Regions from separate parts of the Streptacidiphilus monticola genome, predicted to be linked through region 2. Evidence: riboswitches for the same ligand, from Rfam matches in the RefSeq annotation. Region 2 holds a riboswitch; each other region holds the start of a gene.
The links. A riboswitch is a leader RNA that binds a small molecule or an ion and turns the genes downstream of it on or off. The one in region 2 is predicted to bind cyclic di-AMP.
Positions count from the first base shown of each region.

Region 1: another riboswitch for cyclic di-AMP. It lies ahead of ACFP3V_RS01855 (C40 family peptidase); the one in region 2 lies ahead of ACFP3V_RS28540 (glycoside hydrolase family 16 protein).
Region 3: another riboswitch for cyclic di-AMP. It lies ahead of ACFP3V_RS31195 (M23 family metallopeptidase); the one in region 2 lies ahead of ACFP3V_RS28540 (glycoside hydrolase family 16 protein).

Region 1 is NZ_JBHSQJ010000006.1:71,471-74,620, reverse strand. It holds gene ACFP3V_RS01860 (Gfo/Idh/MocA family protein) at 201-1,196, shown strand; gene ACFP3V_RS01855 (C40 family peptidase) at 1,220-1,693, opposite strand; cyclic di-AMP (ydaO/yuaA leader) riboswitch at 1,698-1,859, opposite strand; gene ACFP3V_RS01850 (HAD family acid phosphatase) at 2,325-3,128, shown strand.
Region 2 is NZ_JBHSQJ010000147.1:32,646-35,963, reverse strand. It holds gene ACFP3V_RS28545 (amidohydrolase) at 1-745, shown strand, start outside; gene ACFP3V_RS28540 (glycoside hydrolase family 16 protein) at 762-1,967, opposite strand; cyclic di-AMP (ydaO/yuaA leader) riboswitch at 1,966-2,127, opposite strand; gene ACFP3V_RS28535 (PPOX class F420-dependent oxidoreductase) at 2,554-2,961, shown strand; gene ACFP3V_RS28530 (TetR/AcrR family transcriptional regulator) at 2,945-3,318, opposite strand, start outside.
Region 3 is NZ_JBHSQJ010000185.1:1,859-5,176, reverse strand. It holds gene ACFP3V_RS31205 (hypothetical protein) at 1-756, shown strand, start outside; gene ACFP3V_RS31200 (hypothetical protein) at 773-1,078, shown strand; gene ACFP3V_RS31195 (M23 family metallopeptidase) at 1,214-1,960, opposite strand; cyclic di-AMP (ydaO/yuaA leader) riboswitch at 1,974-2,108, opposite strand; gene ACFP3V_RS31190 (undecaprenyl-diphosphate phosphatase) at 2,212-3,135, opposite strand; gene ACFP3V_RS31185 (MFS transporter) at 3,260-3,318, opposite strand, start outside.

The sequences.
Region 1 (3,150 bases), on a different contig from region 2:
ATTGCTCCGGAAGAACCGGACGCACGGTGCGGCGAATTCGGCCGACCGGCTATTCCAGGGAATCACCCCGGCCGGTTCCGGATTGCCGGACGGGTCCGCTGCACCGCACACGTCCGAACCAGGTTTCCGGAATCCGGGCGAATTCCGGTTCCGCCGCCCGGGGTTGACGCTTCTTCGGATCGGGGGGTGGGATGGCGCCCATGAGCACCGAGAAGATCCGCTGGGGCATCCTCGCGACCGGCGGCATCGCCGCCGAGTTCGCCGCCGACCTGCAACTGCTGCCCGACGCCGAACTGGTGGCCGTCGCCTCCCGGACCCAGGCGGCGGCGGACTCGTTCGCCGCCCGGTTCGGCGTCCCGCGCGCCTACGGCACCTGGGCCGCCCTCGCGGAGGACCCCGAGGTGGACGTCGTCTACGTGGCCACCCCGCACAACGCGCACTACGCGGCGAGCGCGCTGCTGCTGTCCGCGGGCAAGGCGGTGCTGTGCGAGAAGCCGTTCACGCTCAACCTCCAGGACGCCGAGGCGCTGTTCGACCTGGCGCACAAGCAGGGCGTCTTCCTGATGGAAGCCATGTGGATGCGCTGCAACCCGGTCGCGCGCCGGGTCGCCGAGCTCGTGGCCGACGGTGCGGTGGGCCAGGTCGCGCTGGTCCAGGCCGACTTCGGGGTGCCCGGCCCCTTCGCCCCCGAGCACCGGATGCGCAACCCCGAGCTGGGCGGCGGGGCGCTGCTGGACCTCGGCGTCTACCCGGTGACCTTCGCCCACATGATGCTGGGCAAGCCCGCGCAGGTGACCGCCCGGGCCACGCTCACCCCGGAGGGCGTGGACGCCACCACGGGGCTGCTCCTCGGCTGGGAGGACGGCGCGCTGGCGGCGCTGTCCTGCGGGATCACCGCAGGATCGCCGGTCCGCGCGGTGGTCGCCGGGGACCTCGGGCGTATCGAGGTCCCCTCGCCCTTCTTCCGCGCGGACCGGTTCACCTGGTACCGCGCCGACGGCGACCCGACGGCGGGGGAGACCGTCGAACTGCCCCGGCGCGGACGCGGCTACGTCCACGAGGCCGAGGAGGTCATGCGCTGCCTGCGCGCGGGACTGCTGGAGAGTCCGTCGGTGAGCCGGCAGGACACCCTGGACGTGATGGCCGTCCTGGACGCCGCCCGGGCGCAGATCGGGGTCCGCTACCCCGGCGAGTGAGCCGGGGCGGCGGCGACGGGACGTCAGGCCCGGCCGTACCAGACCGACTTGGTCCAGATCCGCTCCAGGCGGACCACCGCGCCGGTGTGCGGCGCGTGCCAGATCTTGCCCGCGCCGGCGTAGATGCCCACGTGGTAGACGTGCGAGCCGCTGTGGAAGAAGACCAGGTCGCCGACCTGCCGCTGGCTCGCGGAGATGTGCCGGACCTTGCTGTACTGCTGCTGCGCGGTGCGCGGGAGGGACTTGCCCACCTTCTTGAAGCTGTAGAGCGTCAGGCCGGAGCAGTCGAACCGGGTCGGGCCGACCGCGCCCCAGCGGTAGGGAGCGCCCTTCTTGGCGGCCGCCACCTTGATGGCCTTGGCGCCGTACGTCGGGGTGGCGGCCTGCGCCTGGGAGGAGAGGACGACGCCGCCGAGAACGGCTCCGGCGGCGACCGCCGAAGTCACGCCGACCCGGAGGCGGGCATGCGAACGAGGGGCCACAGAGGACGAGGACATGTGAGAGCCCTTCCGGAACCGCCTGCGAAAGTTGATCCTGTCGGGTTCGGGCTCCGAAAGTTGCCCGGCCACGGCTGTGGCTTCACCCCAAGGAGCGCTGGTACCGACCGCGCCCCGTCCTGCCTGGGTCTCCCGCTCTCGCCTGTCAGGTGGGTGAGCACCTGGCGCCCGGACGGTGGCGAGACTCGGCGTCCGCCCGGACCGCCCCGCCACTTCAGCGGGGGCTTGCTGTTCGGCCGTCAGTATTGGCACATCTTCAGGAAGATCTCACGTTTTGAAGGCCCGTTGTGAGGCTTGTCACGCCCGGTTTGAACGGCGATCTGCGCCCGATCGGCGTATTCGGAGACGCCTTCGAAAAATTCTCCCCGAGGCGGCTGCGACCGCGCTGACATGCGGTTTTTCCAAGGAATTGTGAGAGAACTCACGCCAATTCGGATGACGCCCGGGAAGTTCCACCACCCGGGTCCGCCATCGTCGCGACACGCCGGGACGCGGCGGCCGAGGGGGCGGCGCACGGACCTGGCGCGAAGGGCTCAGGTTTGTCAACGCGCATAGACAAGGGCGCCCCGAGGACGGTAAGAACTACCTCCGTATCGCCTTACCGATGCCTCCGTGGCTGAAGGAGCCAGTCTTGACGCTCGCACGGACCTTCAAGAACCACTCGCGCACGTTCGCCACCCTGGCGGTGGGCGTCGCCGCCGGGGCAGTGGTGGCCGGCGGAGGGCTCGCCCTCGCCGACACCTCGGCGCCGACCAGCGACAAGCAGATCACCAACATGACCGACGAGGTCAACCAGATCAAGGCGTACTACGGCGACACCGTGGACGCCAACGGCGAGCACTGGGCCTCGTCGAGCAGCAACTACGCGATCCAGGTGTACGGCATAGAGGCCAAGGCCGAGAAGTACCTGGCGCAGAAGATCAAGCACGACCACAGCGGCAGGCGCGCCATCGTGCTGGACGTGGACGACACCGCGCTGTCCACCTACAACTACGAGCTGGAGACGACCTTCGTCTACAACGCGGCCAGCAACGCGCAGTACATCGCGACGAAGAACTTCCCCGCGGTCTTCGGCATGAACGACCTGGCCAACTGGGCCAAGGCGCAGGGCTACACGGTCTTCTACATCACCGGTCGCCCGGAGTCGCAGCGGGCGGACACGGTGCGGCAGCTGTCGTCCCAGGGCTTCCCCGATGCGGACGACGCCCACCTGTTCCTGAAGAACAAGGCCAACCCGCCGGCGTACCTGAGCAACTGCGCCACGCCGACGACGTGGACGTGCTCGACGGTGGACTACAAGTCCGGGACGCGCGCCCATCTGGAGGCCCTGGGGTACACGATCACGGCCAACTTCGGCGACCAGTTCAGCGACCTGAACGGCGGCTACTCCGAGCAGACCTACAAGCTCCCGAACCCCATGTACTTCCTCCCCTGAGCTGCCCCCCGGGGCGCGGGCC
Region 2 (3,318 bases):
GAACCACACCGGCGCCCTGCTGGAGCCGTACTGCGACGGCTGCGGCGGCGTCAGCGACAACCACGGCCTGACCTACGTCGACCAGGACACGCTGACCGCCGCCCTGGTGCAGCTGGACGCGCTCGGCTTCCAGGTCCACCAGCACGCCATCGGCGACCGCGCCGTGCGCAACGCCCTCGACGCCGTGGCCGCCGCCCGCGCCGCCAACGGGCCCGGCGACCGCCGCCACCACCTCGCCCACCTGCAACTCGTCCAGCCCGAGGACGTCAAGCGCTTCGCCGAACTCGACGTCGTCGCCAACCTGCAGACCTACTGGGCGCAGACCGAGCCGCAGATGGACGAGCTCACCATCCCCTTCCTGGGACCGGAGCGGGCCGCGATGCAGTACCCCTTCGCGGACCTGCACGCCGCCGGCGCGAGGCTGGCCATGGGCAGCGACTGGGCGGTGACCACCGCCGACCCCCTCGAGCAGATCGAGGTGGCGGTGCGCCGCATCGACCCCGAGAACCGGGGCAACGTCCCGTTCCTGCCCGCGCAGTGCCTGTCCCTGGACACGGCCGTCGACGCCTTCACCGCGGGCTCCGCCTACGTCAACCACGACGACCAGGCCGGCTCCCTGCGCGTCGGCGCCCGCGCGGACCTGGTCCTGCTGGACCGGGACCTGTTCGAACCGGGCTTCCTGCCCGCGGACGCCACGGTCGAACTGACCGTGGCGTCCGGAGAGGTGGTCTACCGGCTCCAGTGAGTCGGCCGGGGCGTGCTCAGCGGTAGACGCGGACGTAGTCCGCGGAGAAGGTGATCGGCGTCGAGCTGGACGGCGCGGGGTGGTACTGACCGGCCACGACCGACAGGTTGAGGATCAGGTTGGCGGACCAGTTCGCGCCGACACCGGTGCCGTCGGAGTACACCTTCACGCCGTTGACGTACCAGTCCACGGAGTTGGCGCCGTACTTGGTGCCGATGGTGACCCAGCCGCCGGGCTTCACCGCGTTGCTGTCGGTCCAGTACTTCTGGCCGCTGTTGACGTGGTTGGTCAGCTCCAGCAGGTTCGGGTTGTCCGGGTGGTACTCGAAGGAGTCGATCTCGCTGCCGCCGTTCTTCCAGGTCCACAGGGCCGGCCAGGCGCCCTGCACGCTGGGCAGCTTGACCCGCGCCTCGACGTAGTCGCCGGTGCGGACCTGGAAGTTCTCCTGCGAGCCCTCGGTGGTCAGCAGCCCGGTGGTCCAGGCCTGCTTGCCGTTCTCCAGGGTGTGGCCGCTGGGCTGCGCGGTGAAGGTGGCGACGCCGCCGGAGACGGACACGTCGTTCGGGTCCAGCCAGTCGAGCTTGTTGTCGTCCGGGTTGTGCGTGCCGTAGCGGTAGGCGGAGGACGTGTCGGCCTTCCAACGGGAGCCCAGCGAAAGGGAGTTGAACTCCTCGTCCCAGGCCAGTGAACCGCCGGCGACACTGCCGGAGGGCGCGGTCGACGCGGTCCCGGTGGGCGTGCTCGTCGGGGTGCTGGTGGGAGTCGGGGTGCTGGCCGGGGTCGGCGCCGGGGCCGGGGTGCTCGCCGCGGCGGCGACCGTCAGGGTCTTGGCGGTCAGGTTGTGCCAGCCGCTGCCGTCGAGGTAGGCGCCGAACACCGAGTAGCGACCGGCCGCGAACGCGCGGGACCCGGCGTTGACGGTGAGGCCGCCCGGGCAGACGCGGACGTTGCTCTTCCAGCCGGGGAAGTCGACGTTGTTCCCCTTCGCGTCGCGGACCGCGACGCCCAGGCTCCGCACCGTGGTGCAGGCCGACGAGGTGGCGTGGACGCGCAGGGTGGCGGTGACCGCGTGGCCGGGCGTGGCCCTGGTCGGGCTGAGGCTGTCCTCGGCGAGGCGCGGCGCGGAGGTGGCCGCGCCGGCGTGGCCGGCGAAGGCGAGGAGCAGGGCGGGGGTGACGGCGAGCGCGGCGATGCCGGCCCGCGCCGCGGGCGTGCGGGGCATGGGTTCTCCTCCGACGCCTGCGGAGTTAGCTGTCGGGTTCGGGCGGGAGGTGCCCGGTCGCGCAGCGGTGCGCGCGACTTCACCCCGAGCCGGGCGCGTGTCCGCTCCCGGCGCAGTACTCGGTTCCCCCGCTCCTGTCCGTGCTCGGTTCTCGGGCGCACCCCGCGACCGGGCGGACAGGATTCGGCGTGCCAGGTGCGGGCGTCCGCGCGTGGGTCGCGGACGCCCGCACCTTAGGCAGATTTTTAGATCATCTACAAAGTGCTTCTGGTCACATCCGCCCCACCGATCCCGCCGACCCACGGCTGGTGCCGTGTCCGGACAGGTTCGCGGGGCTGCGGTGTCCGGGGGCACCCCCCGGCCGAAGGCTGGGGGAAGGTCGCAAGGCGGAGGGCCGCCCTCGTACCGGATGTACTCGGCCGCGCCCGACAACGCGGCGTGGGGCCCCCGGGCCGAAGGCTGGCGGTGCCGTGCCGGGCGCCGCGACACGGTGGATCTGTCCGGACACGGCACTCGCCGGAATCGCCTCGCCCGGCCGCGCGTTGAGCCCGATGGCCAGCTGTCCACCGGCGAAAGGAAACTGACGGTGAGTGCGAAGTTCTCGGAGGGGCTCGTCCGGTATCTGGACGAGGAGAAGCCCTACGCCACCGTGGCCACCGTGCTGCCCGACGGCCGTCCGCACCTGACCGTGGTCTGGGTGCTCCGGGACGGCGACGACCTGCTGATCTCCACCACCTCGACCCGGCAGCAGGGCCGGAACCTGCTGCGCGACCCGCGCATCACGGTGATGGTCAACCCGCCGGCCACGCCCTTCCTGTACGCGGAGATCCGCGGCACGGCCGAGGTCACCGAGGACGCGGACCACAGCGTCCTCAACCGGGTCGCGCGCAAGTACACGGGCCAGGACTACATCGACTTCAACCCCGACTCCGTCAACGACGGACCGCGCCTGGTCGTCCGGGTCAAGCCGGAGAAGATCACCGGTCGGCTCTGATCCCCGCCGCCGCGTCCAGCAGCGGGCCGACCTCCTCGACCACCGCCTCCAGCGCGCGCACGTCCCGTTCCGCGCGCGCGATCAGGATGGCACCCTCGACGGCGCTGATCATCACGGTGGCGAGGGACCCGGCCCGTTGCTCCGGCACGCCCATCTCGCGCAGGGCCTCGGCCAGCGGACGCGCCCACGCCGCGAAGGCGTCGGCCGCCGCGGCGCGCACCGAGTCGACGGCGTCCGCGCAGTCCACCGTGGCGGCGGCCACCGGGCAGCCGGAGGCGAAGCCCACGCCGAGGTACTCGTCGATCCACTGCCCCGCCATGCCGGCCAGCAGCCCGCTGGGCGTCGGCTGGGCCATCG
Region 3 (3,318 bases), on a different contig from region 2:
CTGCCCCCGCTCAAGCCCAGCGGGCTGCCCGAGGCGGACGACGTCCAGCCGGGCGGCCTCCTGGTGGACCGCGATGAGGAGGAGGCGCACGAACAGCGCGCCCGTGCCGAGGAGTTGCAGGAGGTCCGCCGCTGGCTGCGGGCCGCGGAGGAGCGCGAGTCGCAGCTCGCGGCCGAGTACGACGAGCAGTACAGCGAGCTGCGCGCGGCCCGCTCCCAGCTGCGGTCGCTCACCGGCCTGGCCCCCCGGCGTCCGCACGGCGACGATCCCACGAGCTTCGCCGAGCTGGTGGACCGGCTGGAGGCGGAGGAGTTCCCCGGCCTGGTCTTCACCGGCGACCCCCGGCTCACCAAGGAGCTGGACGAGCAGACCGACCACCCCACCTGGGTGCGGATGGCCTGGGACGCCCTGCTGGCCCTGCAGGACTACGCCGAGGCCGCGGCGACCGGGACCTCGGGCGGCGACTTCCGCAGCTGGTGCGAGAACACGCCCCCGGACTGCCACGCGTTCCCCCCGCGCAAGGTGATCCGCGGGGAGTCGCGTACGGTCAGTACCAACAACAAGTGGAAGCGGGAGCGCCTGCTGCCGGTGCCACCGGAGGTGGACCCCTCCGGCCGTGTCTTCATGGGCGCCCACCTGCGGATAGGCGGCGGGGGCACGGCCCCCCGGCTGCACTACCACGACGACTGCTCGGGGACGGGCAAGGTGTACATCGGGTACATCGGCCTGCACCTGCACAACACCCGTACCAACTGAGAGGGATGACGACGCGATGGCCAGGGTTCCCGGAGGACTGCTCGCCGCGGCCGGACTGGTGGGCGGCTACGGCATCGCCCGCGCGACGGCGCGGCGCGAGCTGGGCGGCGTCGCGCTGCTGGCCGCGGGCGCGGCGGCGGCCACCCAGTGGACCCGCGCGGCCGGCCCCGCGACGGCGGCGGGGCTGTCCGGCCTGTACGTCGCCGCGTTCGCGGGCTCCCACCCCCTCGCGAAGAAGCTCGGCGCGTGGCCCTCCGTGCTCACGGTCACCGGCGTTGTCGCCACGGCGAGTTGGGCTCTCGCCGACCGCAGGCCCCGCTAGGGGCCGCAGGCCCCGCTAGGGGCGCGAGGAACTGCGCGGCCGACCCACCACCCGGGGAGGTCCGTCCCCCTGTACGGGTCGGACCTCCCCGAGTGGTGTGTTGCTCGCGCAGTTCCCCGCGCCCCTGAAGGGGCCCTACAGTGCGCCGTGGGCGGAGAGCCAGGAGAGAGGCTCGACGGGGTCCGCGCCGTCGGGACGGATCTCCAGGTGCAGCTGCGGGCCCGACGCGGGGGTCACCGCGCCGACGCGGCCGAGCACTTGGCCGGCCGGGACCGTCTGGCCCGCGCCCACCGCGATGGCGGACAGATGGCAGTACCAGACCTCCGTCCCGTCCCCCAGCCGCTCGATGACGCGGTAGCCGTAGGAGCCCGCCCAGCCCGCCGAGACGATCGTGCCGGAGCCCACCGACTGCACCAGGCTGCCCGCCGGGGCCGGCAGGTCGACGCCCGTGTGCAGATGGGACCAGTAGCCCGCCGCCTGCGGCGCGGGAAGCGGCAAGCCGGCCAGCGGGGCGGTGAGTTGGCCGAGCGCCGCGGCCTGTGCCTCCGCCGCCTCGGCCTGGGCGCGGGACCGCGCCTTCGCCGTGGCGGCCTGGGCGGCCGCGACCCGCGCCGAGTCGGCGTCCGGGGCGGTGGTCTGCGTGCGCAGCCGGTCCAGCAGGGCCGAGCCCGCGTCCGCGAGGTCCTGCGCGCTGACGGGGGCGTGGGCGTCGGGGACGGTCGCGGGGACCGGGGCGCGCTCCGCGGCGGTAGCCGGGTCGGCCAGGCCGATCACGCCCGTGGTCGCACCGACCGCCATCGCCGCCAGGCCGAGCGCGGCGGAGCCGCGCTGACGGGGCACCAGGGCCTCAACGGGGGCCTCGGTGGCCTGATATGACGCCATGACAGGCGCGCTCCCTTCCGTTCCTCGCGCCGACCGGGTTAGCTGACGGGTTCGGAGAGGATCGGAAGGTCTCCTACGGCCGTTACGGCCGATGCACCCCAGGTACGTGGTTCCCCGGTTCCCTCGCGGGATTAGGCGACTGCGTTATGGAACGGTAATCGTAAAGGCGCGTGATTCCAAGCACTTCCCCGGGGGCTGTTGGGTTCCGACCGAAGCTGTGTCCGCCCTGTCCGCTTTCGCCCCAAGTGCGGCTAGGAGAGCGACAGATACGCCAGGCTGCCGAGCCCCGCGACGGTGCAGTAGATCGCGAACGGGGTCATCGTCTTCGTCTCGAAGTACTTCGTCAGGAAGCGCACCGCGACGTAGCCCGCGACGAACGCGCACACCGACCCCGCGGCCACCTGGCCGAGGATGCCGTGGCCCTGCGGGCCCGCCAGTTCGGGGAGCTTGAGCACGGCCGCGCCGCCGATCACCGGGGTGGCCAGCAGGAAGGCGAAGCGGGCGGCGTCCTCGTGGCGCAGGCCCTTGAAGATGCCCGCGCTCATGGTCACGCCCGAGCGGCTGATGCCCGGCAGCAGCGCGAGGATCTGCGCGGCACCGATCATGACGGCCTGCCCCCAGCGGAGCTTGACGATGCGTCGGTCGGAGAGGATGTCCGGGTGGACGTCCTCCTCGTAGGCGCCAGGCAGCTCGTCCCCGGCCCGCCTTCGGCCGGTGCCGCCGCGGCGCAGGCGCTCCGCGATCCACAGCACCAGGCCGTTCAGGGTGAGGAAGAGCGCCGCCGGGACGGGCTTGCCCAGGTGCTCGCGGAAGACCTTGTCGAGCGCCACGCCGGCGATGCACACCGGCACCGTGGCCACGATCAGGAGCCAGGCCAGCCGCTGGTTGACGGTCTCGATCCGGCGCTCCCGGACCGAGCTGAAGAAGCCCTGGAACACCCGGACCCAGTCCCGCCAGAAGTAGACGACCAGGGCCAGGGCGGTCGCGAAGTGCAGGGCCACCAGCACCGAGAGATAGGGCGAGTCGGCGGCGGACATGTCCAGGTCCGTCTTCCAGTGGCCGCCGATCAGGGCCGGGATCAGGATGCTGTGGCCAAGGCTGGACACCGGGAACAGCTCGGTGACGCCCTGGAGCAGGCCGACGCCGATCGCTTCTGGATAGGTCAGGACGGACATCAGCGGCCTTCGGCTACACGGGAGTTGACAGAACCGGGCCCGAAAGTACTACAAGCCTGTAGACAACGGGCCCGGATCTGTCAGCTGTTCACCGAGATACCGCCCAGAGTTCACGCCGGGGCGCTCAGGCCGCGTGGACGGGCACCCGCTCCGCCACGACCAGGCTCGGGCGCACCGTCTCCG